Piscinibacter gummiphilus: one gene and its partner. The protein of the gene in region 2 interacts with the protein of the main gene of each other region in a pairwise test. Links are inferred from orthologs where the notes say so. Each region holds a gene or a part of one and is shown on either strand. Other genes may lie near its edges. The genes, in order: recR and recO.

Region 1 (11,072 bases), 1.5 Mb from region 2 along the record:
CGTGCCGGTCCGTCCGCCGATGCCCGCTCCCGTGCCTGCGCCTGCGCCAGTTCGCGCGGCCGCACCGGCCCCGGTGCCCGTCCCGGCGCCCGCACCCCGCGAACCCATGCGCCCCGCGGCGGTCGCCCAGGCCCCGGCCGTGCGTGTGCCGGTCCCGGTGCGCGACGACGAACCTCCGGCCTGGCTCGACGAGCAGCCGTTCGACGGCGAACCGTCGAACGAGGCGCCCATGAGCCTGGACGACTTCGAACCCGACCGCGGCGAACCGTCCGAGCCGGTGGTGGCCCCGGTGGCGCGCCGTCCGCTGCCGGCCGATCCCGCGCCGACCCTCCACGTGCCCACCCAGATGGGCGCGCGCTGGAACGACGTCGTGATGCAGCTCAACGCCGCGGGCGCCATCTCGGCGCTGGCCCGCGAGATGGCGATGCAGGCGCATTGCCTGGCCGTCGAGACCCGCGACGGCACGATGGTGTGGCGCCTGATCGTCGAGCGCGAGATGCTGCGCGCGCCGGCCCAGTGCAACAAGGTGCAGAGCGCGCTGTCGGAGCTGTTGAAGCAGCCGGTGCGCTTCGAGTTCGAGAGCGGCCAGGCCACGGACACGCCCTCCCTGCGCGCCTCGGCCGAGCGCAACCGCCGCCAGGCGGAGGCCGAACAGATCATTTCCAACGACCCGCTGGTGCAGTCGCTGATGCAGCAGTTCAAGACGGCGCGCATCGTGCCGGGGTCCGTCAAATTCCACTGAAGTCCAGTCCAAAAGGATCACACCATGATGAAGAACCAGATCGCCGGCTTGATGAAGCAGGCGCAGCAGATGCAGGAAAACCTCAAGAAGGCCCAGGACGAACTGGCCACCATCGAGGTGGAAGGCCAGTCCGGCGCCGGCCTCGTGAAGGTGACCATGACCTGCAAGCACGACGTCAAGCGCGTCGTGATCGACCCGAGCCTGCTGGCCGACGACAAGGACATGCTGGAAGACCTCGTGGCCGCCGCCTTCAACGACGGCCTGCGCCGCGCGGAAGAGGTCTCCCAGGAGAAGATGGGCAAGCTCACCGCCGGCATGCCGCTGCCCGGCGGCATGAAGTTCCCGTTCTGAGTCCGTGGCCGCATCCGCCCTCGAGGCGCTGATCGACGCCCTGCACCTGCTCCCGGGCGTGGGGCAGAAGTCGGCGCAGCGCATGGCGTTCCACCTCCTGCAGCACGACCGGGTCGGTGCGCAGACGCTGGCGGATGCGCTCGACACGGCGCTGCACGACGTGCGGCACTGCGAGCGGTGCCACACGTTCACCGAGGCGCCGGTGTGCAGCACCTGCCTCGACCCCGAACGCGATCCGAAGCTGCTCTGTGTGGTGGAAACCCCCGCCGACCAGGCCGCGATGGAACGCACCGGCAGCTACAAGGGCCTCTACTTCGTGCTGATGGGGCGGCTGAGCCCGCTCGACGGCATCGGCGTGTCCGACATCGGGCTGCAGGCCCTGATGGACCGCACGGCCGACGGCGTGGTCGACGAGGTCATCGTCGCCACCAACTTCACCGCCGAGGGCGAGGCCACGTCCCACGTGATCGCCGAGGCGCTCAAGTCGCGCGAGGTGCGGGTGACCCGGCTCGCGCGCGGCGTGCCCATCGGCAGCGAACTCGAACACGTGGACCTGGGCACCATCGCACACGCGCTCGTGGCGCGGCGCTGACCCCCCTTCAGGTCGCGTCCACCTTCCACCGCACCCGCGGTGACCGGAGCGCATAGCGTTGCCGGTACTGCGCGGGCGACACCCCCGCCTCGCGGCGGAATACCCGCCGGAACGCCGCCGGGTCCGCATACCCGCACGCCTCGCCGATGGCCGGCACCCCGTCGAGTGACAGTTCGAGCAGCACCCGCGCCCGCTGGCACCGCAGGCCGTGCAGGTGGTCGAGTGGCGAGTGACCCAGGGCCTCCTGGAAGTGGCGCAGCAGCGTGCGCGGGCTGACCGCGGCGGCGTCGGCCACCTCGCGCAGCCGGTACGGGCGGTCGAGGTGTTCGCCCATCCACGCGACGGCCAGCGCCACCGGGCTGCCACGCGTGGTGCCGAGGTGCGCCTGCGCGGCGGCGCGCACGGCGGCATGCTGGCGGTCGGGGTCGTGCTGGTGCACGTTCGCGCAGGCCTGGGCCAGCTCCGGGCCCACGGCCAGGCGAACGAGTTCGAGTGCGACGGGGATCAGCGTGGCAGACTCGGCCCCGCTCAGCAGCGGTCCGTCGTGCAGCCAGGCACTGCCCGGTGCCACGGCGACGTGAGGGAAGTCCTGGCGGAAGCCGCCCGACTGGTACCAGGCGAGCGCGACGCGCAGGCCGTCGATGCGGCCGGTGCGGGCCGCGAGCCACGTCGCGGCCCCGAGGGTGACCACGAGTGCGCTGTCGTCGAAGGCCGCGGCGATGCGCTTGACGGCCGCGTCGAGCCCGTCGAGCGTGTGGCGGAGCGATGGCATGTCGCGGGCCAGCAGCGATGGCACGAACAGCGCCCGGCGCGGGTGGCGCTCGCTCCGCAGGCCTGCGTCGGCATACCCGCGAAGCTCGGCCGGCAGCCCCCGCAACGGCCGGCCGGCCGCGTCGACGAGCCGCCAGCCGATGTGGGGCGCGGCGTCGCCGTGCTGCAGCGTCGAGATGGTGTTGGCCGAGCGCAGCACGTCGACGAACGACAGCGCGGCGCCGGCCAGCGCGTGCGGGCAGACCATCACGTCGACGTGGGCGGCGAGGGTGGGGGTGGACATCCGGGTGGCGGGATCGGCTCGGTGGTTGGCCATTCTCGCTCTGCCTGCCGGGGCGGGGTGTCACTACGATGACCCGCACTCCATCCACTCCCACCGGACCCCGATGAACGCCACCCTCCGCCACACCGCTGCCGCCGTGTCCCTGCTGCTGTCCGTCTGCCACGTGCAGGCCCAGGTGGCGCCGGCCACGCTGTCCACGCTCGACGAGCGCATCGCCGCGGTGACGCCGAAGCTCACCGCGTGGCGGCGCGACATCCACGCGCACCCCGAGCTGTCGGGCCAGGAGAAGCGCACCGCGAAGACCGTGGCCGACCACCTGCGCGCGCTGGGCCTCGACGTGCAGACCGGTGTGGGCGGCACAGGCGTCGTGGGCACGCTCAGGGGCGGCCTGCCGGGCAAGGTGGTGGCGTTGCGCGCCGACATGGACGCGCTGCCGGTGGCCGAGGCCACCGGGCTCCCGTTCGCGTCGACCGTGAAGGCGCGGTACCAGGGCAAGGAAACGCCGGTGATGCACGCCTGCGGCCACGACGGCCACGTGGCGATCCTGATGGGCGTGGCCGAGGTGCTGGCCGGCCTGCGCGAGCAGGTGCCGGGCACCATCAAGTTCGTGTTCCAGCCCGCCGAGGAGGGCAAGCCCGACAGCGGCGACGGCCACGCGCACGACGACGAGGCCTGGGGCGCCAAGGCCATGGTGGCCCAGGGCGCGCTGAAGGACGTGCAGGCCATCTTCGGCCTGCACCTCACGTCGAACATCCCGCTGGGCGTGGTGGGCTACCGCTCGGGCCCGCTGATGGCGGGCTCGGACGGCGTGCAGATCAAGGTGTCCGGCCGGGGCACGCACGGCTCGTCGCCGTGGACGGGCGTGGACCCGATCTTCGCCGCGTCGCAGGTCGTGGTGGGCCTGCAGAGCATCGTCAGCCGCCAGCTCAACATCACGAAGGAGCCGGCCGTGCTGTCGATCGGGTCCATCCACGGCGGCAACCGCGACAACATCATTCCGGATTTCGTCGAGATGCAGGGCACGCTGCGCACGTTCGACGAGACCATGCGCACGGAGGCGAAACAGCGCATCGTGACGACGGCCCAGTCCATCGCCGCGTCCTCCGGCGCGAAGGCGGACGTGAGCTTCGGCCCCACGGCCTACCCCGTGACCTCGAACCCGGCCGCGCTGACCGAGGCTTCTCTGCCCGCGCTGAAGCAGGCCGCGAACGGCAAGGTGGCGGTCATCCCGAAGGTCAGCGGTTCGGAGGACTTCTCCGAGTTCCAGAAGGTGGTGCCGGGCTTCTTCTACTTCATGGGCGCGGCCCCGAAGGGCAAGGATGCGGCCACCGCCCCGGCCAATCACTCGCCGATGTTCGACTTCGACGAGGCGGCGCTGCCGATGGGCGCGCGCACGCTGGCCGTGCTGGCCCTCGACTACCTCGCGAAACCCTGACAGGGCCCGAGACCTGCGGCGATACTCCGGGGTTCCATCCCGAGGAGGACGCCGCATGGCCACGATCGCGAGAGGTTCGTTCACCGTCGACATGAGCCCGCAGGGCGAGGCCGACACCCGCGACGGCGTGAGCCTTGGCCGCCTGTCGCTGCGCAAGCGCTTCGAGGGCGACCTCGACGCCACCGGCGAGGGCCAGATGCTCACCGCGATGACCCCGGTCAAGGGTTCGGCCGGCTACGTCGCCATCGAGCGCGTCACCGGCGCCTTGTCGGGCCGCGCCGGCGCGTTCGTGCTGCAGCACACGGGCACCATGGACAAGGGCGCGCAACAGCTCTCGATCACGGTGGTGCCCGATTCGGGGACGGGAGACCTGGCCGGCATCACCGGCGCCCTGCGCATCCGCATCGCGGACGGGCAGCACTTCTACGAGTTCGAGTACACGCTGCCGGCCGGCGACTGACGGCGCACCACGCTGTCGACCGTGCGCCCGCGGCCGAGCAGCAGCAGGCGCGTGTCCAGGTCGACGAAGGCGTTGTCCGGCGCCTCCGTGCCGAGGTCGTGCAGCGCCCGTGGTGTCACCTGGGCGAATCGGAGCGGCCGGCTCCGTCCAAGCGACCGCCACAGCCGATGCGACGCCTCGGACTGGCGGGCCCCGCTCAGCAGGCAGGCGCCGCCGTCGAGCATCCACTGGTAGATGCGTGTGGCGAGGCCCAGGCGCTGGTGGTCCGCGGCGAACTTCGCGTGGGGCGAGAAGACCTCGCCCTGCGGCGCTGGCACCCGCGCGAAGGCCACGTACCCCGCGAGGCCCGGCCGGTCCGCCGGAACGACGTAGACGTACACCCCCGACGGGGCCGACCGCCAGAGGAGGGTTGCGGTCGACGGGTCCGCCGGCCGCCAGGCCCTCAGCGGGCCGGGCAGCGTGGGCAGGCGCCGCGCGAGCGCGGCGAGGTCGAGCTCGATCTGTCCCGGGGGCAGCCGGACGTCGATGCGCATGGTCCTCAGCCCTCCCGCGGCCAGGGCGGATGTGCGGGCGGCGGGACGACGAGCACGTCGCAGCCGGCCTCGGCCATCAGGCGGCGCGCCACGCCCAGGTGCAGCCGCCCCACGGGGAGGCGAGAGCGCCAGGCCCGAAGCGCGACGAGGTCGACGCCGAAGGTGCGGGTGGCCGAGACGAGGTGGGCGGCCATGGCGCCACTCGGGCGCACGTGCAGCCGGGCCGGGCGGCTCGGTCCGTCGTCGGGGAAGCGGGCCTCGAGCCGGCGGCGCGTGGCCTCGACGCGGTCGCGCCAGTGGCGGGCGACGATGTGCTGCGGCACCCCGAGCGCCTGCATCAACTGCTCCTCGCTCGTCTGCATCACGTGCAGCGCGTGCACTTCGGCCGCGCCGGTGAGGCCCGTCGCCGCTTCGGCGATGGGGGCGATGTGGCTTTCGAGGCCCACCGGCGCGAGCGCGCGCGTGTAGCGCACGCCGCCGCGGCGAGTCGACAGCAGCACGGGACAGACACAGGTGCGGAGCACCTCGGCGGGCGTGCCGAACCAGGCCCGCAGGCCGGGCGGCAGGCCGTCCATCACCAGCAGGTCCCAGGCGGCATTGGCCGCGGCGAGGTCGTCCACGGCGACCGCGCACACGAGCACGCGGGTCAGGCCGTGTTGCGTGCGAAGCCAGTCGGCCTGCACGAGCACGTCGGCCAGCGCGACGGGGGACGAACCGTCGCCCACGGACACCAGCACGATGGCCGCGTCGTCACGCGTCGCGAGCCGCGCCGCACGGCGGATGGCGCTGCCGGCGGTGCCTTCGGCCAGCACCGCGATCGTTCGAAGAAGTTTGCGCATTCCCTGCACTCCGGTTGCCCGCACGGTGCGATGCACCGGCGGAAAGCGATGGCCGGCGCCGGCCGCGAGCCCACGAGGGCAGGCGCGGCCGATTCCGGCGACATGGGGTGTCGACCGGAGAGGGCGGGGTGGGAGCCGGTGCGCGAGTGCGCCCGAGGGAGGAGGTGTCTCACCTGACCGTTCCGGTCGTGCAGTGAGAGCCCGGCGGCCTGCGGTGGTGAACCGGAGGGGCCGGGCCTAGGGATGTGCGGCCAGGCCCTGGCGCCGCGGGGGACGCGTGGTGCGGGGGAGGGGACCGGTCGCCACCACGGCACGGCCTGCCGCGGGGGCGGAGGTGTCGAGGAGGGCGAGGGTGGCGGGCATGCGGCGATTGTAGGCCGGATGCCCGCGAGGGTTGGTCAGTGCTTCTTCTTGACCGTCTTCTTCGCCGGTGCCGACTTCTTCGTGCCCGACGTCTTCTTCGACGGCGCGGCCTTCGTGGACTTGCCCGCCTTCACGCTGCCGTGGCTGGCCTTCGCGGAGGCCTTGCTGCTGCCGCGCGCGGCCTTCGATGCAAGGTAGACCACAATGGTCTCGCCCGGCTTGAACCTGGCGCTCGCACTGGTCTTGTTCCACTCCGCCACCTGGTGCGGCGTCACGCGGTAGCGCTTGGCCACGGTGGCGACGGAGTCGCGCTTGCCGGCCTTGAGCGTCACGCGCCGCAGCGGCGGCACGTCGGGCGTGAGGGCCATGACGGCGTTGTCGGCCAGTTCGGGCGACACGTCGCGCTGCGAGGTCTGCGCGCGCGGCACGAGCAGCGTCGAGCCCGCCTTCACGAGCATCGACGGCGGGATCTTGTTGACCTCGCGCAGGTCGGACTCGGGCATGCCCACGCGCTTGGCGGCCTCGGCCGGGTGCAGCGTGGTGGGGGCGACCCAGGCCGTCCACGTGGCCAGCGGCCCCTGGTGCAGCGAGATGTTGCGGATGAACTGGCTCGCGTTGTCGTACGGCAGCAGCAGCTGCGGCGTGCCGGCAGCGAGGATCACCGGCTTGTTCATCTGCGGGTTCAGCGTGTGGAACTCGTCGCGCGAGACGCCGGCGAGCGCGATGGCGAGGGACACGTCGATGTCGCGCTCGATGGGCACGCTCAGGAAGTACGGGTGGTTCTCGAGCGGCGGCAGCCTGATGCCGAAGTCGGCCGGGCGCGCGATGATGTTCTTCACCGCCTGCAGCTTCGGGACGTAGTACTGCGTCTCGTCCGGCATCTTGAGGCTCAGGTAGTCGGTGGGCAGGCCCAGGCGCTGGTTGCGCTTGATGGCGCGCTGCACGCTGCCCTCGCCCCAGTTGTAGGCGGCCAGCGCGAGCTGCCAGTCGCCGAACATGCCGTACAGCTTGCCCAGGTAGTCGAGCGCGGCGCGCGTGGACGCGAGCACGTCGCGGCGGTCGTCGCGGAACACGTTCTGGCGCAGCTCGAAGTACTTGCCGGTGGCCGGCATGAACTGCCACATGCCCGACGCCTTCGCGGACGACACGGCCTGCGGGTTGAACGCGCTCTCGATGAACGGCAGCAGGGCCAGTTCGGTGGGCATGCCGCGGCGTTCCACCTCCTCGACGATGTGGAACAGGTAGCGGCTGCCGCGCGTGGTCATGCGCTGGACGTAGTCGGGGCGCGAGGAGTACCACTGTTCGCCCTTCTGGACGAGCGGCGTGTCGAGGTCGGGGATGGCGAACCCACGGCGCAGGCGGTCCCACAGGTCGACGGTGGCGGCCGCGGCGTTGAGGTCGACGGCCTCGTTCGGGCGCAACGGGTCGATGGGGGCGGCGACGGCCTGGTTCGGGTCGATCGTGCGGGGGGCCGAGGCGGGCGTGGCGGCGCTGGCGGCCGACTGGGCGGCGCGGACGATGTCGGAGACGTCGTCGTCGGCCGCGTCGGCGCCGCCGTTCGGGGCGACGGTGGAGCAGCCGGCCAGCCACGCCGAGAGCAGGAGGGCGGCGGCCGCGGCGGCGCGCCGCAGGGAGGAGGGTTGGATCATCGGAATTCGTTTTTCCATTGGCGGAGGGCAGCCAGCACGTCGACTTCGTCGCGGCTGCCGGCGCCATGGCGCTGGGCGGCCTCTGCGACGGCGGGGACGCCGCAGCGGAGGAACGGGTTGATCAGGCGCTCCTGCCCGATGGCGCCGGGCAGGGTGGGCAGGCCGCGGGCGCGGAGGTCCTCGCAGCGGGCCGAGTAGTCGAGCAGGTCGGTGTTGCCGGGCTCGACGGCGCGGGCGAACTTCAGGTTGGACAGGGTGTATTCGTGGGCGCAGCAGACGCGGGTGTCGCCGGCCAAGTCCGCCAGCCGGGACAGCGATTGGTGCATCTGCGCCGGCGTGCCTTCGAAAAGGCGGCCGCAGCCGCCTGAAAAGAGCGTGTCGCCGCAGAAGAGCAGCGGTGCGCTGCCGTCCGGCGGCGTGTGGAAGAACGCGATGTGCCCCGCGGTGTGGCCGGGCACGTCGATCACCTCGAACGACAGGCCGAGGGCGGTGACGGTGTCGCCGCCCGAAACGGGCGTGATCGGGCCGGGGATGCTCTCCCGGGCCGGGCCGAACACGGGCCCCTGCAGCCGGGGCCGCAGGGCGGCGAGCCCGCCGACATGATCGTTGTGGTGGTGAGTCACTAGAATCGCTGCGAGCGACAACCCGTGGGCCTCGAGCGCCTGGAGCACCGGGGCGGCATCACCCGGATCGACGACGAGTGCCTGCCGGCCATCGTGGAGCATCCAGATGTAGTTGTCGGCAAAGGCAGGCAGTGCAAGCAGGTTCATGACACAAGTCGTCGGCATTATAAGTTTGGCGGAATGGCTCGAGACGCCCCCCGGCCGCTACCTGCTGGCCTGGGAGCAGGCCCAGCTCGACCGGAGCGTGGCCGACGTGTTCGGTTTCCACGCCCTGCAGCTCGGGCTGCCCGAACTGGATGCGCTGCGGGACAACCGCATGCCCCACCGCTGGCTGGCGACGGACCAGCCGCCGCACCGGGGGGGGGACACGGTGGAGTCACCGCCCGGCGGCGAAGTTCCGGACGAGGAAACCCGCCGAGGTTACTCCAGGGCGCAGGTGGTGCTCCAGTGCGATTTCGACGCTTTGCCCTTCGACAGCCAGAGCCTCGACCTGATCGTGCTGCCCCACGCCCTGGAACTGGCCCGGGATCCCCACCTCGCACTGCGCGAGGTGGAGCGGGTGCTGATGCCCGAGGGCAAGGCCGTGATCCTCGGTTTCAACCCGCGCAGCCTGTGGGGCGTGCGCCAGCGGTGCGGCCAGCTGTGGCGCCAGATGGGGTTCAAGCCCCGGGCCGGGCTGTTCCTGCCGAGCGGCGGCGACTTCATCGGCTACCGGCGCATGCGCGACTGGCTGCGCCTGCTGAGCTTCGAGGTCGAGGCGGCCCGTTTCGGCTGCTACGCGCCGCCGCTGCGGTCGGAACGCTGGCTGCAGCGCTTCGACTGGGCCGAGCGGGTGGGCGAACGCTGGTGGCCGGTGTTCGGGGCCGTGTACCTCGTCGTGGCGGTCAAGCGGGTGCGTGGCATGCGGCTCGTGGGGCTGGCGAGGCAGCAGCGGCAGGCGGCCAAGGCGGCGCGGGCGGTGGTGAGCCATCGGCAGTCGCGGGAATGACCCGTTTTCACGGCATCATGTGTGGTTTTTGCAGTTGACCGAGACAGGACACACCACGCCATGAAATGGGTTGCTTACACCGACGGGGCCTGCGCGCCTTCCAATCCCGGCCCGGCCGGCTGGGGCTGCGTGCTGATCGCCCCGGACACCACCGAAACCGATCATTTCGGTTTCATCGGTCCCGGCACCAACCAGATCGCTGAACTCACCGCCGCGCTGGAGGGTCTGAACCGGGTGCCGGTGGGCGGCGTGGTGGAGCTGGTGTCCGACAGCCAGTACGTGCTCAAGGGCCTGGGCGAATGGCGCGCGGGCTGGGAGCGCAAGGGCTTCCGGAACTCCAAGGGCGAGCAGGTGGCCAACCTCGCGCTCTGGAAACAGCTCTTCGCGGCGGCGGATGCCAGAAAAGTCACGACACGCTGGGTTCGCGGGCACAACGGGGACGTGTACAACGAGCGGGCCGATGCGCTGGCCAACAAGGCGCTCGCGACGAGGTCCGCCAGCGCGCGCTGAGCGCGCCGTTTTCCTGCGGCACCACGGGCCCCGGCCCGGGCACAGGCCGCCACATTGGGTCGAAGACGATGAAGAAGTTGCACGCCCTCGTGGCGGTGGTCGGGCTCGCGAGCATCAGTGTCGCGGCCTACGTGTACCAGCGGCAGGACGGCTCGCGCGGAAAGGACACCGCCTCGGCGCCGCCGGCCGCGGGCCGCCCCGCGGGCTCCGACGGGCCCGCGGCGGTGGAAGTCGCCCGCGCCGGCGCCATGCGCTTGCGGGACGAAACCTCCACCGTGGGCTCGCTGCGCTCGCGCCAGGGCGTGATGCTGCGCCCCGAGGCCAGCGGGCGCATCGACAAGCTGGGTTTCAGCGACGGCGCCCGCGTGCGCCGCGGCCAGCTGCTCGTGCAGCTGGACGACACGCTCCAGCGCGCCCAGCTCGCGCAGGCCAAGGCGCAGGCCAGCATCGCCCGCACGAACCTGCAGCGCAACCGCGACCTCGCGTCGCAGAACTTCGTGAGCCAGAGCGCGGTCGACCAGTCCGCCGCGGCACTGGAGGTGGCCGAGGCCCAGGTGGCCCTGGCCGATGCCCAGCTCGTGCGCATGCGCGTGCTGGCCCCGTTCGACGGCGTGGCGGGCATCCGCCTCGTCAACGTCGGCGACTACGTCAAGGACGGCGCCGACCTCGTCAGCATCGACGACGTGGCCGGCATGCTCGTGGACTTCCGGCTGCCCGAAGGCGTGCTGTCCCGCCTGAAGGTGGGGCAGGTGGTCGACGTCACGCTCGATGGCCTGCCGGGCAAGGCGTTCAAGGGCCGTGTCGACGCGTTCGACTCCCAGCTCGACGCCAACGGCCGCTCCCTGCTCGTGCGGGCCAGCCTCGCCAACGACGAGGGCCTGCTGCGCCCCGGCATGTTCGCCCGCGCCCGGCTCGTGTTCTCCACCCGCGACG
Region 2 (11,159 bases):
AACCGGATCTCGGGCTTGCCGCTGGGCGCGTTGAGGATCTCGCAGGCGCGCCAGGTCATCGGCATGTGCATGCCGAGGCCGATGGCCTTCGAGAAGGCCTCCTTCGCCGAGAAGCGGGTGGCGAGGTAGCTGAGGCCCCGGGCCTCGACCCGCGCGCGGCGGGCGCGGAACACGAGGATCTCGTTGGGACCCAGCACCTTCTCGGCGAAGCGGTCGCCACGGCGGGCCATCGACGCGGCGATGCGCCGGATGTCGCAGAGGTCGGTGCCGATGCCGTAGATCATGTGTTGCCCTCGCGCGTGCACTGCAGGTAGCGGCGCACGGTCTCGGCCATGCCGAACTCGAGGGCATCACCCACCAGCGCGTGGCCGATCGACACCTCCTGCACGCCGGGCACGGCCTTCAGGAAGTCCGTCAGGTTGTCGAGGTTGAGGTCATGGCCGGCGTTCACGCCCAGGCCTTCGCGCAGCGCCGCGCGGGCGGTGTCCGCGAACGCCGGCGTCACCTCGGCCAGACGGCCTTCCGCGTGGGCGCGGGCATAGGTCTCGGTGTAGAGCTCGACGCGGTCGGCGCCCACCGCGCGCACGGCGGGCATGGCCTCGGGTGTCGGGTCCATGAACAGGCTCACGCGCACGCCCAGCGCCTTCACGTCGGCGATCAGCGGGGCCAGCCGCGCGGCGTCCTCGGGGAAGCGCCAGCCATGGTCGGACGTGGACTGCTCGACGCTGTCGGGCACGAAGGTGCACTGGTGCAGCGGCAGGCCGCGCGCGACCACCTCGCGGGCCAGGTCCACCAGGTTGTGGAACGGGTTGCCCTCGATGTTGAACTCCGCGCCGGGCCAGGCCTTCAGCAGCTCGGCGAGGTCGAAGACGTCGTGGGCGCGGATGTGGCGCTCGTCGGGCCGCGGGTGCACCGTGATGCCGTCGGCCCCGGCTTCGAGGCACAGCGTGGCCGCGCGCACGACGCTCGGGATGCCGAGCGAGCGCGTGTTGCGCAGCAGGGCCACCTTGTTGACGTTGACCGACAGCGCGGTGCCGGCGCGTTGCGAATGGGAACCGGAGCCGCGGGACGTCAAGGGATTCATGGTTGGAGGGTTTCAGCCGAGGGATTGCACACCGATCATCACCTGCCGCGTGCGCAGCACGTTCGAGCCGAGATGATAGTGAAGCAGGGCCCGGAGTTGCGAACGCAGCGCAGGCAAGACCCTGCCGCAGGCCTGCTGGAGCGCGGGGATGCTGCCGTGCTCCAGCGCCGCCTGCACCCCCACGAGGTCGGTGCCGCTGATCGGGGTGTCCGACGGCCGGGCCGACACAAGCCCCACTTCGGGCAGCAGCGCGTAGCCGCCATCCAGCGCCACGGACTGCTGCGTGGCGGTGACCACGGTCAGGTCGGGCAGCAGGCCCAGGCGCAGCAGCAGGGTCAGCTCGAACGCCCGCAGCGCGGCCTGCGTCACGGCGTCGTCGGCCGAGGCAAGCGAGGGGAGCGTGGCCGCGTAGGCGTCGAACAGTTCGGGATGGGGGTCCTGGCGGGCGAGCAGCTTCATCAGCAACTCGTTCAGGTAGAAGCCGCTGAAGAGGGCCGCACCGGTCAGCATGGCCGACCCGCCGGCCCACTCGGCACCGCGCAGCAGGCGCACTTCGCCGCCCGCCTCCACCGCGTCGCCGGCCTCACCCGCCTTCGGAGGCTTGCCGAGCGTGACGAACAGGCGCTGGAACGGCAGCAGCACCGGGCGCAGCTGCGAATACGGCCGCTTGGCGCCCTTGGCGATGACGGGCAGGCGCCCCGACTCTCGAGTGAAGACGTCGAGCACGAGGCTCGACTCGCTCCAGTCGTAGCGGTGGAGCACGTAGGCGGCGAGGACGGAGGGGGCGCGCGCCTGGCGCACCGGGCGAGGGGCGGCCACGCTCAGCGGAGGCTCATTCGTAGCCGTAGCTGCGGAGGTGTTCCTCGTTGTCGGCCCAGCCCGAACGGACCTTGACCCACAGCTCCAGGAAGACCTTGCAGTCCATCAGGCGCTCGAGCTCCTGGCGCGTCTCGGAGCCGATGCGCTTGAGGCGTTCGCCATCGTGGCCGATCACCATGCCCTTGTGGGCATCGCGTTCGACGATGATGGTGGCGGCGATGCGCCGCAGGTTGCCCTCTTCCTCGAACTTGTCGATCACGACGGTGGAGGTGTAGGGAAGTTCGTCGCCGGTCAGGCGGAAGAGCTTCTCGCGGATGAGTTCGCTCGCGAGGAAACGGTCGGTGCGGTCGGTGAGCGCGTCTTCCTCGTAGAACCAGGGCTGCTGCGGCAGGTAGGGCTTCACGATGCCCAGCAGGCGCTCGACGTCGGCCGCCTTCTTGGCCGACAGCGGCACGAACTCGGCGAACGCGTGGCGGTCCTGCATGCCCTTGAGCCAGGGCATCAGGTCGGCGCGGCGCTGCACGGCGTCGAGCTTGTTGGCGATCAGGAACACCGGGCGGTCCTTCGGCATCAGCGCGAGCACCTTGGCGTCGTCCAGGCCGAAGCGGCCGGCTTCCACCAGGAACAGCACCACGTCGACGTCGTTCAGTACCCCGGTGACCGTGCGGTTCAGGTTGCGGTTGAGCGCGGCCGTGTGCTTGGTCTGGAAGCCGGGGGTGTCGACGAACACGAACTGGGTGTCGTCGACCGTGCGGATGCCGGTGATGCGGTGGCGCGTGGTCTGCGCCTTGTCGGAGGTGATGCTGACCTTCTGGCCGACCAGCGCGTTCAGCAGCGTGGACTTGCCGACGTTGGGCCGGCCCACGATGGCGACGAGGCCGCAGCGGGTGTCGCCGCCCCCGTCTTCGTCGTCGTGATCGGACGACAGCGGTTCGGAGTCCTGCGCCTCGGCGTTCTGCTCGGGCACATCGGGGTCTTGCTCGGGGTGGTTCATGCTCAGGAGCGCAAGGCGCTGCCGGGTTTGTCGCTCGCCTTCAGGGCGCGCAACATGCGGTTGGCGGCTTCCTGTTCGGCGTTTCGGCGGGACCGGCCTTCGCCGGCTTCGGTGAGGCCGAGCGCCGGGACGGCGCATTCGACCTCGAAGGTCTGGGCATGGGCCTGGCCACGGGTGCCCAGGATGCGGTAGGTGGGAACCGGCAGGCGGCGGGCCTGCAGCCATTCCTGGAGTTCGGTCTTCGCGTCCTTCGCCCAGCCGTCGATCTCGGTGGTGGCGATCACCTCGCCGAACAGCAGCTTGACGAGGCTGCGGGCGGCGTCGAAGCCGCCGTCGACGAAGGTGGCGCCGATGATGGCTTCCAGCGCGTCGGCCAGGATGGAGGGGCGCTGGGCGCCGCCGCCGCGGGCTTCGCCGTCGCTCAGGCGCAGCACGTCGGGCAGCCCGATCACGAGGGCCACGCGGTGCAGGCTGTCCTCGCGGACGAGGTGGGCCCGCACCCGGGTCAGGTCGCCCTCGTCGGAGCCGCTGAACCGCTCGTACAGCAGGCCGCTGATGGCCAGGCTGAGCACCGCGTCGCCCAGGAACTCGAGGCGCTCGTTGTGGTCGGCGCCGAAGCTGCGGTGCGTGATGGCACGGCTCAGCAACTCCGGCCGGGCGAACGTGTGTCCCAGACGTTGTTGGAGGGCGGTGAGGCGGTGGTCCACGGGTCGAAAGAGGCGCGATTCAGCCGACAGCTTACTTCGACTTGCCTTCGTATTTCAGCAACAGGTATACCGGGCCCATCAGCTCGATTTCCTTGTCGTAGGCGAACGAGATCACGAGCTTGTCGTTGACCTTGGTGACCGCGAGGTCGTTGCCGGTGACGGACTGGATCGAGTACTCGATCTCTTTCTGCCGCTCGAACGCCGCGCGGACCTCCGGCACGGTGGCCGGACTCGACGAGGCGATCTTGTCGATGGCGCGCTGGATCGTCAGGTATTCGTTGACCGTGGGCAGCACCTTCAGTGCGACCAGCGTGACGATGCCGATCAGGATGGCCCAGAACATCAGCCCGAACAAGGTCACACCGCGTTGACCGCGGGGCGAACGAAACGGGAGGGTCATGGTCGATGGCTCCTTGGGTGATGCTGACGAGAGCAAGGTCTGTGGATCGAACTCAGTTGAAAGAACCGAAGCGCTTGAAGTTGCCGAAGTTCATCCAGATGAAGAAGGCCTTGCCGACGATGTTCTCGTCGGGCACGAAGCCCCAGAACCGCGAGTCTTCCGAGTAGTCGCGGTTGTCACCCATCATGAAGTAATGACCCGCCGGCACCTTGCAGGTGATTCCCTCGGCACTGTAGCGGCAGTTTTCCTTGTAAGGGAAAGTGGCATGTGGCACGACGTAACTGGGGCGCTTCGGGTCGACGAGGATGCGGTGGTCCTTCTCGCCGAGCTTCTCGGAGAACTGCGCCCGGTAGCGCATGCCGTCACCCGCCTGCGTGCCATCCTCGTCGTAGAACTCGGGCAGCGTCTGGGTGGGCACGGGCTTGCCGTTCAGGTACAGCTTCTGGTTCAGATACGCCACCTCGTCGCCCGGCACGCCCACCACCCGCTTGATGTAGTCGATGGTGGGGTTGGCCGGGTAGCGGAACACCATCACGTCGCCGCGCTGCGGTTCGTTCAGCGGGATGATCTTCTTGTTGATCACCGGCAGGCGGATGCCGTAGTGGTACTTGTTGACGAGGATGAGGTCGCCGATCAGCAGCGTGGGCACCATCGACGCGGACGGGATCTTGAAGGGTTCGAACAGGAACGAGCGCAGCAGGAACACCACCAGGATCACCGGGAACAGCCCGGCCGTCCAGTCGAGCCACCAGGGCTGGGCGAGCAGCGCCTCGCGGGCCGACGAGATGTCGCCGTCGACCTTCGCGATGCCCTTGTCGGCCAGCTGCTGCCGGCGGGCCGCGTCCTGGGCTTCGAGGTTTCGCGCCGCGGCCTGGCGGGCGGGTGCGAAACGGAAGCGTTCGGCCAGCCAGTACACCAGCGTGACGACCGTCAGGATGAACAGGAGGAAGGAGAAGTTGCCGGGCCACTTCCCGAGGTACCAGCCCCCCAGGAACACCACGAGGCAGCCATACAGAACACCAGTCAGAGCACCCATCAATCTTCCACTTGGAGGATGGCCAGGAACGCTTCCTGCGGCACCTCGACGGAGCCGATCTGCTTCATGCGTTTCTTGCCGGCCTTTTGTTTTTCGAGGAGCTTGCGCTTGCGGGTGATGTCGCCCCCGTAGCACTTCGCGATCACGTTCTTTCTCAGGGCCTTGATTGTCTCACGGGCAATGATGTTGGCCCCGATGGCCGCCTGGATGGCGACGTCGAACTGCTGGCGCGAGATCAGTTCGCGCATCTTGGCGACGACGGCCCGAGAGCGGAACTGGCTCTGGCTGCGGTGCACGATGATCGACAGCGCGTCGACCCGATCGCCGTTCAGCATGATGTCGACCTTCACGACGTCGGCGGCGCGGTACTCCTTGAACTCGTAGTCCATGGACGCGTAGCCCCGCGACACGCTCTTCAGCTTGTCGAAGAAGTCGAGCACGATCTCGGCGAGCGGCATCTCGTAGGTGAGCATCACCTGGCGGCCGTGGTACGCCATGTTCATCTGCACGCCGCGCTTCTGGTTCGCGAGCGTCATGACCGGCCCCACGTAGTCCTGGGGCATGTACAGGTGCACCGTGACGATGGGCTCGCGGATCTCGGCGATGCGGCCCAGGTCGGGCATCTTCGACGGGTTCTCGACCTGGATGACTTCCTTGTTGCCCAGCTCCACCTCGTACACGACGGACGGCGCCGTGGTGATCAGGTCCTGGTCGAACTCGCGCTCCAGGCGCTCCTGCACGATCTCCATGTGCAGCAGGCCGAGGAAGCCGCAACGGAAGCCGAAGCCGAGCGCCTGCGACACCTCGGGCTCGTAGCGCAGCGACGAGTCGTTGAGCTTGAGCTTCTCGAGCGCGTCGCGGAGCTGGTCGTACTCGCTGGCCTCGGTGGGGTACAGGCCGGCGAACACCTGCGGCTGGATCTCCTTGAAGCCCGGCAGCGCCTCGGCCGCAGGGCCCAGGTTGTTCGGCAGCTTCTTTTCCATCGTGAGCGTGTCGCCCACCTTGGCCGCCTGCAGTTCCTTGATGCCGGCGATCACGAAGCCCACCTCGCCCGCCTTGAGCGCGTCGCGGGAGACCGACTTCGGCGTGAACACACCCAGCTGCTCGGCCGCGTAGGCCGCGCCGGACGCCATCATCTTGAAGCGTTCACCGCGCTTGAGCTGTCCGTCGACCACACGCACCAGCATCACGACGCCGACGTAGTTGTCGAACCAGGAGTCGATGATCATGGCGCGCAGCGGCGCGTCGGGCACGCCCTTCGGGGGCGGCATGCGGGTGATCACGGCCTCGAGGATGTCGTCGATGCCCATGCCCGTCTTGGCGCTGCACGGGATGGCGTTCTCGGCGTCGATGCCGATCACGTCCTCGATCTCTTCCTTCGCGCGCTCGGGATCGGCCTGCGGCAGGTCCATCTTGTTCAGGACCGGGATCACCTCGACGCCGAGGTCGAGCGCCGTGTAGCAGTTCGCCACGGTCTGCGCCTCGACGCCCTGGCTCGCGTCGACCACCAGCAGCGCGCCCTCGCAAGCCGACAGCGAGCGGCTCACTTCGTACGAGAAGTCGACGTGCCCGGGGGTGTCGATCAGGTTGAGCTGGTAGGTCTTGCCGTCACGCGCCACGTATTCGAGTGCGGCGGTCTGCGCCTTGATGGTGATGCCGCGCTCGCGCTCGATGTCCATCGAGTCGAGGACCTGCGCTTCCATCTCGCGATCGCTCAGCCCCCCGCAGCGGTGGATGAGGCGGTCGGCCAGCGTCGACTTGCCGTGGTCGATGTGGGCAATGATGGAGAAATTTCGGATGTGATCCATGAGGAGCGGCGACCGGTTCGAGGCGGGTGATGTCGCATCAGCGGGGAGCTGCGCGAAGGCACGCGATCACGGTGCGAAGAGAGGGCAGATGCCCGTGCGTTGAACAAAAAAAAGGCACGTCGAAGCTTTGACGCGCCTTCCAACAAAACGTATGGCAACTGCTTGTTGGGGTTTCATTGTAGCCAAAAGCACCCCGCTGAAAACCGCGCCATTGCTTGATTGTGCGTCGTTGCAAGTCACCAACAGCAAAATCCGTCCACAGTTTATCCACAAATGCTTGTGGGTAGCCTGGGGATAGTTGACGGGTCTGCGACTCCTTGCATCGGCCAGCAGTAAATGCCTGGCCGGGCGCTTCAATTGTATCGGATTGGCGGCTGAATTCCGGGCCGTTCAGTTCGGGTTAGTCACCGCAAACTTTCATGATGCGGGAATCGACGACCGATGGCCCGCCGACTTTTTTTTGTGACGACCCTGACCCCATTTCGTCTCGTGGCAAATCCGGGTAAAGCAGTCGGGTGCATGCCCTCACGGGTTCGGAGGGCATGCGCCACGACATGCCGGTGTCACTTCGAGGGCGGGATGCGCACGTACTGCGCCCACTCGTTGCGCAGCAGGGTCACCGACAGCGGCTTCGCCTTGTCCGACTTCCCGACCACGGCCTCGAACTGCTTCAGGTCGCCGAGTTCGGTGTCGCCGACCGCGAGGATCACGTCGCCCGCGCGCACGCCCACGGCCTCGGCGCCTCCGCTGACCGACACCACCTTCACGCCGCCGGACACACGCGCGGACTGCCGCTCGGTATCGCTCAGGCCCGAGACCACGAGGCCCCACGCACGCGCGGCCTGCGAGCCCTTCGACTCCGGCGGCTCGGCACGTTCGGCCGGCGCGGCGGCCTGCTGCGCGGGCATCTCGGCGAGCGTCGCCTTGATCTCGAGCGGCTTCCCGCGGCGGTTGATCTGCAGCACGATGGGCGTGCCCGGCTTGATGACGCCCAGCGCGCGGCGCAGCTCGACCGGGCCGTCGATGGGCTTGCCGTTGAGCGCGAGCACGATGTCGCCCAGGCGCAACCCCGCCTTCTCGGCCGGGCCGCCCTTGACCACCTGGCTCACGAACGCGCCGCGGTTCTTGGTCTTGCTCAGGCCGTACTCCTCGGCGGCCTCACGGGGCACCTCGGTGGGCAGGATGCCCAGGTAGCCGCGCACCACGCGGCCGCCGGACTTGAGCTGGTCGGCGATGCGCATGGCCTCGTCGATCGGGATGGCGAACGAGATGCCCACGTAGCTGCCCACGGGGCTGTAGATCTGCGAGTTCACGCCCACGGCCTCGCCGCGGATGTTGATCAGCGGGCCGCCCGAGTTGCCGGGGTTCACGGCCACGTCGGTCTGGATCAGCGCGACCTCGGAGCCGGTCTCGCGCGACTTGGCGCTGACGATGCCGGCGGTCACGGTGTTGTCGAAGCCGAACGGCGAGCCGATGGCGACGACCCATTCGCCCACCCGCAGGCGGCTCACGTCACCGATGCGCAGCACCGGCAGGCCGGTGGCGTCGATCTTGACGAGGGCGACGTCGGTGCGTTCGTCGGCGCCCACGATCTTCGCCTTGAACTCACGCTTGTCGGTCATGGTCACGTAGACCTCCGACGCACCGGCGATCACGTGCGCGTTGGTCATCACGTAGCCGTCGGCGCTCAGGATGAAGCCGGAGCCTTCGCCACGAGGCACCTCGTCGCTCTGCTGCAGCGACGGCGCGCGGCGGCGGAACGGCAGGCGCGCCCCGTCGGCGCTTCGTTCGGTGGTGCGGATGTTCACGACGGCCGGGCCGACCTTGTCGACCAGGTCCGCGAAATCGGGCAGTTCGCGCGCCTGCGCCTGGGCGCCGGATGGCAGCACCAGGGCCGACAGGCCGAGCACGGCCCCGCTGGCCAGCAGCAGGAGGCCGCGGCGCATCGACGCGAGGCCGGTCGACACCGAACCGGGGAAGGGGCTGGATGGCATGGATGAATCCTCGTGGCTCATGAAAACGAAACAACGGATCGAACGGACACGGCCGGGCGGTCACCCGCCCCTCGCCCTTGCCATTCCGCCGCGATGTTGCCCGAATTCCAGCGCCCGCCCGCGACCGGCGGATTACTTGCGGCGCTCGAGGGCTTCGGAGAACAGGCGCAGCGTCGGGGCCGGCACGTCGCCCATCAGCGTGACCCACCAGTCGGACTGGCGGTGCATCAGGGTCTGGGTGGCGCCGATGGCGGTGTTCATGGGGCGCGGATGGCGCTCGGGGTTGTACGGCTCGATGAAGATCGACACGGAGGTCAGTCCGTCGGTGAAGACGGCCTGCACGAGCTGGGGCTCATGCCCCGCGGCGGGCGACTGCGCCCGCAACGGTCCGTCCACGGGCCGCTTCACGCAGCTGACCAGGCGGAAGCCCGGCACCTTCGTCTCGAGGTGCCATCCCTCGGCCTCGAGGGTGGTGGATGCCGCGCCGGGCTGGAGCACCTTGTAGCCGTCGAGCTTGCGGATGGGCTGCATCATCGCGTCGACGGACGGGTGCACGCCGATGGCCACGTCGGAGAACGCGGAGGACTCGAGCACGCCGCCGCGCTCGCCGAGCACCTCGGTGCGCAGCAGCAGGCCCGTGGCCGCGTCGGACCACAGGCGGTAGCCATAACGGTGACCATCCTTCGGGCGCAGCGAGAGCACGTTCGCCTCGCGGCCGGCGACCCGCTCCTGCCCGACGGCGCGCAGGTCGTAGTACTCGGCCACGCGGTCACCACCGGCCTGCAGCAGGCCGGGGAAGGAGCTGAGCTGGTCACGCTGCTCGACCATCGCGATGCGGCGCTGGGGCCACACGGTGTGCACCTGTTCGTTGTGACGCACGATGTGGCGGGCCTGGCCATCGAGGGCATCGATGCGCTCGAACTGGTCGCGCCCTTCGCAGTAGTGCGTGATGCGCGAGCTGGCGACGGCGCCGCCGCTGCTGACGATCACGGTGCCCTGGTAGCTCCGCTTGTTCGCGGCTTCCTGGATGCGGTACAGCCAGGCCTTGGCCTCGCGCTTTTCCACGAGGGCATCGCCGCTGTTGAGCGCGCTCTGCGCGTGCACGAGGTGGGCGGGGAGCGCCGCCACCCAGAACAGGGTCAGCCAGGACAGTCGGAACCGCGCGGAAGGCGTCAGCATGAATCAGCGGCCCGCCGTCGCGGTGTTGTTGGTGATGGCAGCTGCATTGCGCAGGAAACCCGACGGCGCACCGGGGCCGGAGCTGCCACCGAACTTCTTGTGGGCGGCGAGGTATTCGTCGAGGCGCGCGTCCCGGATCAGCTTGCCGTCGAGCACGATCTGCGGGCTGTCGGACGGGAGATCGAAGCCCGGCACGTTGCTCGCGCCAGGCGACGCGGCCAGCGTGATGGACGACGGGGTGGAGCGGACGCCAGCCATCACGGTGCCGCCGGCATCGGCGCCACCGGGCAGGCGGGTGACGACGAGCACGCTCGCCACCACGGCGAAGCCCGCCATCACGGCCGCGGGCGTGCGCCAGTTGCGCCAGACGGCGTGGCCACCGGCCTGGGCATTGGCCACCGCCGGCAGCGGATGGGGTTCGGCCACCTCGGCAGCGGGCCGGGGCGCGAGCACCACCGGCTCCTCGGCCAGCTTCGTGCGCAGCGCGGCCAGGAAGTCGAGGTCGCGGGCCGCCGGCGCGGCGAGGTCGTCGGAGCGCAGCACGTCGCCGATCAACTGGTAGGTGTGCCACGTCTCTCGCGCGTCGGCATCGTCGCGCCAGCGCGCGCACGCGCGGGCCACCTCGGAGGCACCGAGTTCACCATCCATGAGCGCCGACAGATCGTCCATCGGCGGCAGATTGCCTTCAGAGCGTTGCGACATCACCATCTCCAACCATCAAACCACACCCAGCGGCCACCCGGAGGCGGCCCCCTTCATCTTTCGAGCCCATGACGGCCCCGGAGGGCGCCGTCACCAGCGCTCCCCTTCCCGCGTGTCGAGCAGCGGCCGCAACCGCTGCGCGATGGCCTCCCGTGCCCGGAAGATGCGCGAACGGACGGTGCCGATCGGGCAATCCATCAGTTCGGCGATCTCCTCGTAGCTCAGGCCCTCGATCTCGCGGAGCGTGATCGCCTGCCGGAGGTCGTCGGACAGCGCCTCGATCGCCGCGTTCACCGCGGCGGCGATCTCCTTGCTGGCCATGACTGCTTCGGGCGTCTCGCCGTCGGTTAGTTCATTCTCCACGCGGGAAGTTTCATCGTCGTCTTCCCGGGATGCGCGCGCGGATTCCGTCACGATCGGATCCCGCTTGAGGCCC

What was found.
Region 1: the proteins of recO (region 2) and recR interact in binary tests that used the Escherichia coli proteins (3 or more experiments, as listed by UniProt). The link is inferred for Piscinibacter gummiphilus from one-to-one orthologs.

The regions. Positions count from the first base shown.
Region 1 is NZ_CP015118.1:3,589,403-3,600,474, reverse strand. What follows is about bases 1-2,891. They hold recR (recombination mediator RecR), read left to right. Parts: upstream 1-1,097; coding sequence 1,098-1,685; downstream 1,686-2,891. Other genes in these bases: A4W93_RS16155 (amidohydrolase), read left to right, coding at 2,843-2,891; A4W93_RS16160 (GlxA family transcriptional regulator), read right to left, coding at 1,693-2,772; A4W93_RS16170 (YbaB/EbfC family nucleoid-associated protein), read left to right, coding at 767-1,093; dnaX (DNA polymerase III subunit gamma/tau), read left to right, coding at 1-742. Also shown: more of A4W93_RS16155, read left to right, coding at 2,892-4,174; A4W93_RS16150 (DUF3224 domain-containing protein), read left to right, coding at 4,230-4,634; A4W93_RS29695 (N-acetyltransferase), read right to left, coding at 4,598-5,167; A4W93_RS16145 (universal stress protein), read right to left, coding at 5,173-6,006; A4W93_RS16140 (transglycosylase SLT domain-containing protein), read right to left, coding at 6,405-8,018; gloB (hydroxyacylglutathione hydrolase), read right to left, coding at 8,015-8,788; A4W93_RS16130 (class I SAM-dependent methyltransferase), read left to right, coding at 8,787-9,629; A4W93_RS16125 (ribonuclease H family protein), read left to right, coding at 9,690-10,139; A4W93_RS16120 (efflux RND transporter periplasmic adaptor subunit), read left to right, coding at 10,208-11,072. UniProt on the Escherichia coli protein: May play a role in DNA repair. It seems to be involved in an RecBC-independent recombinational process of DNA repair. It may act with RecF and RecO.
Region 2 is NZ_CP015118.1:5,128,379-5,139,537, forward strand. What follows is about bases 1-2,978. They hold recO (DNA repair protein RecO), read right to left. Parts: upstream 1,904-2,978; coding sequence 1,097-1,903; downstream 1-1,096. Other genes in these bases: acpS (holo-ACP synthase), read right to left, coding at 1-284; A4W93_RS23425 (pyridoxine 5'-phosphate synthase), read right to left, coding at 281-1,084; era (GTPase Era), read right to left, coding at 1,917-2,897; rnc (ribonuclease III), read right to left, coding at 2,900-2,978. In the rest of the region: more of rnc, read right to left, coding at 2,979-3,604; A4W93_RS23445 (DUF4845 domain-containing protein), read right to left, coding at 3,636-4,004; lepB (signal peptidase I), read right to left, coding at 4,057-5,040; lepA (translation elongation factor 4), read right to left, coding at 5,040-6,848; A4W93_RS23460 (Do family serine endopeptidase), read right to left, coding at 7,412-8,842; A4W93_RS23465 (MucB/RseB C-terminal domain-containing protein), read right to left, coding at 8,975-10,021; A4W93_RS23470 (sigma-E factor negative regulatory protein), read right to left, coding at 10,025-10,723; RNA polymerase sigma factor RpoE, read right to left, coding at 10,814-11,159. UniProt on the Escherichia coli protein: Involved in DNA repair and RecF pathway recombination.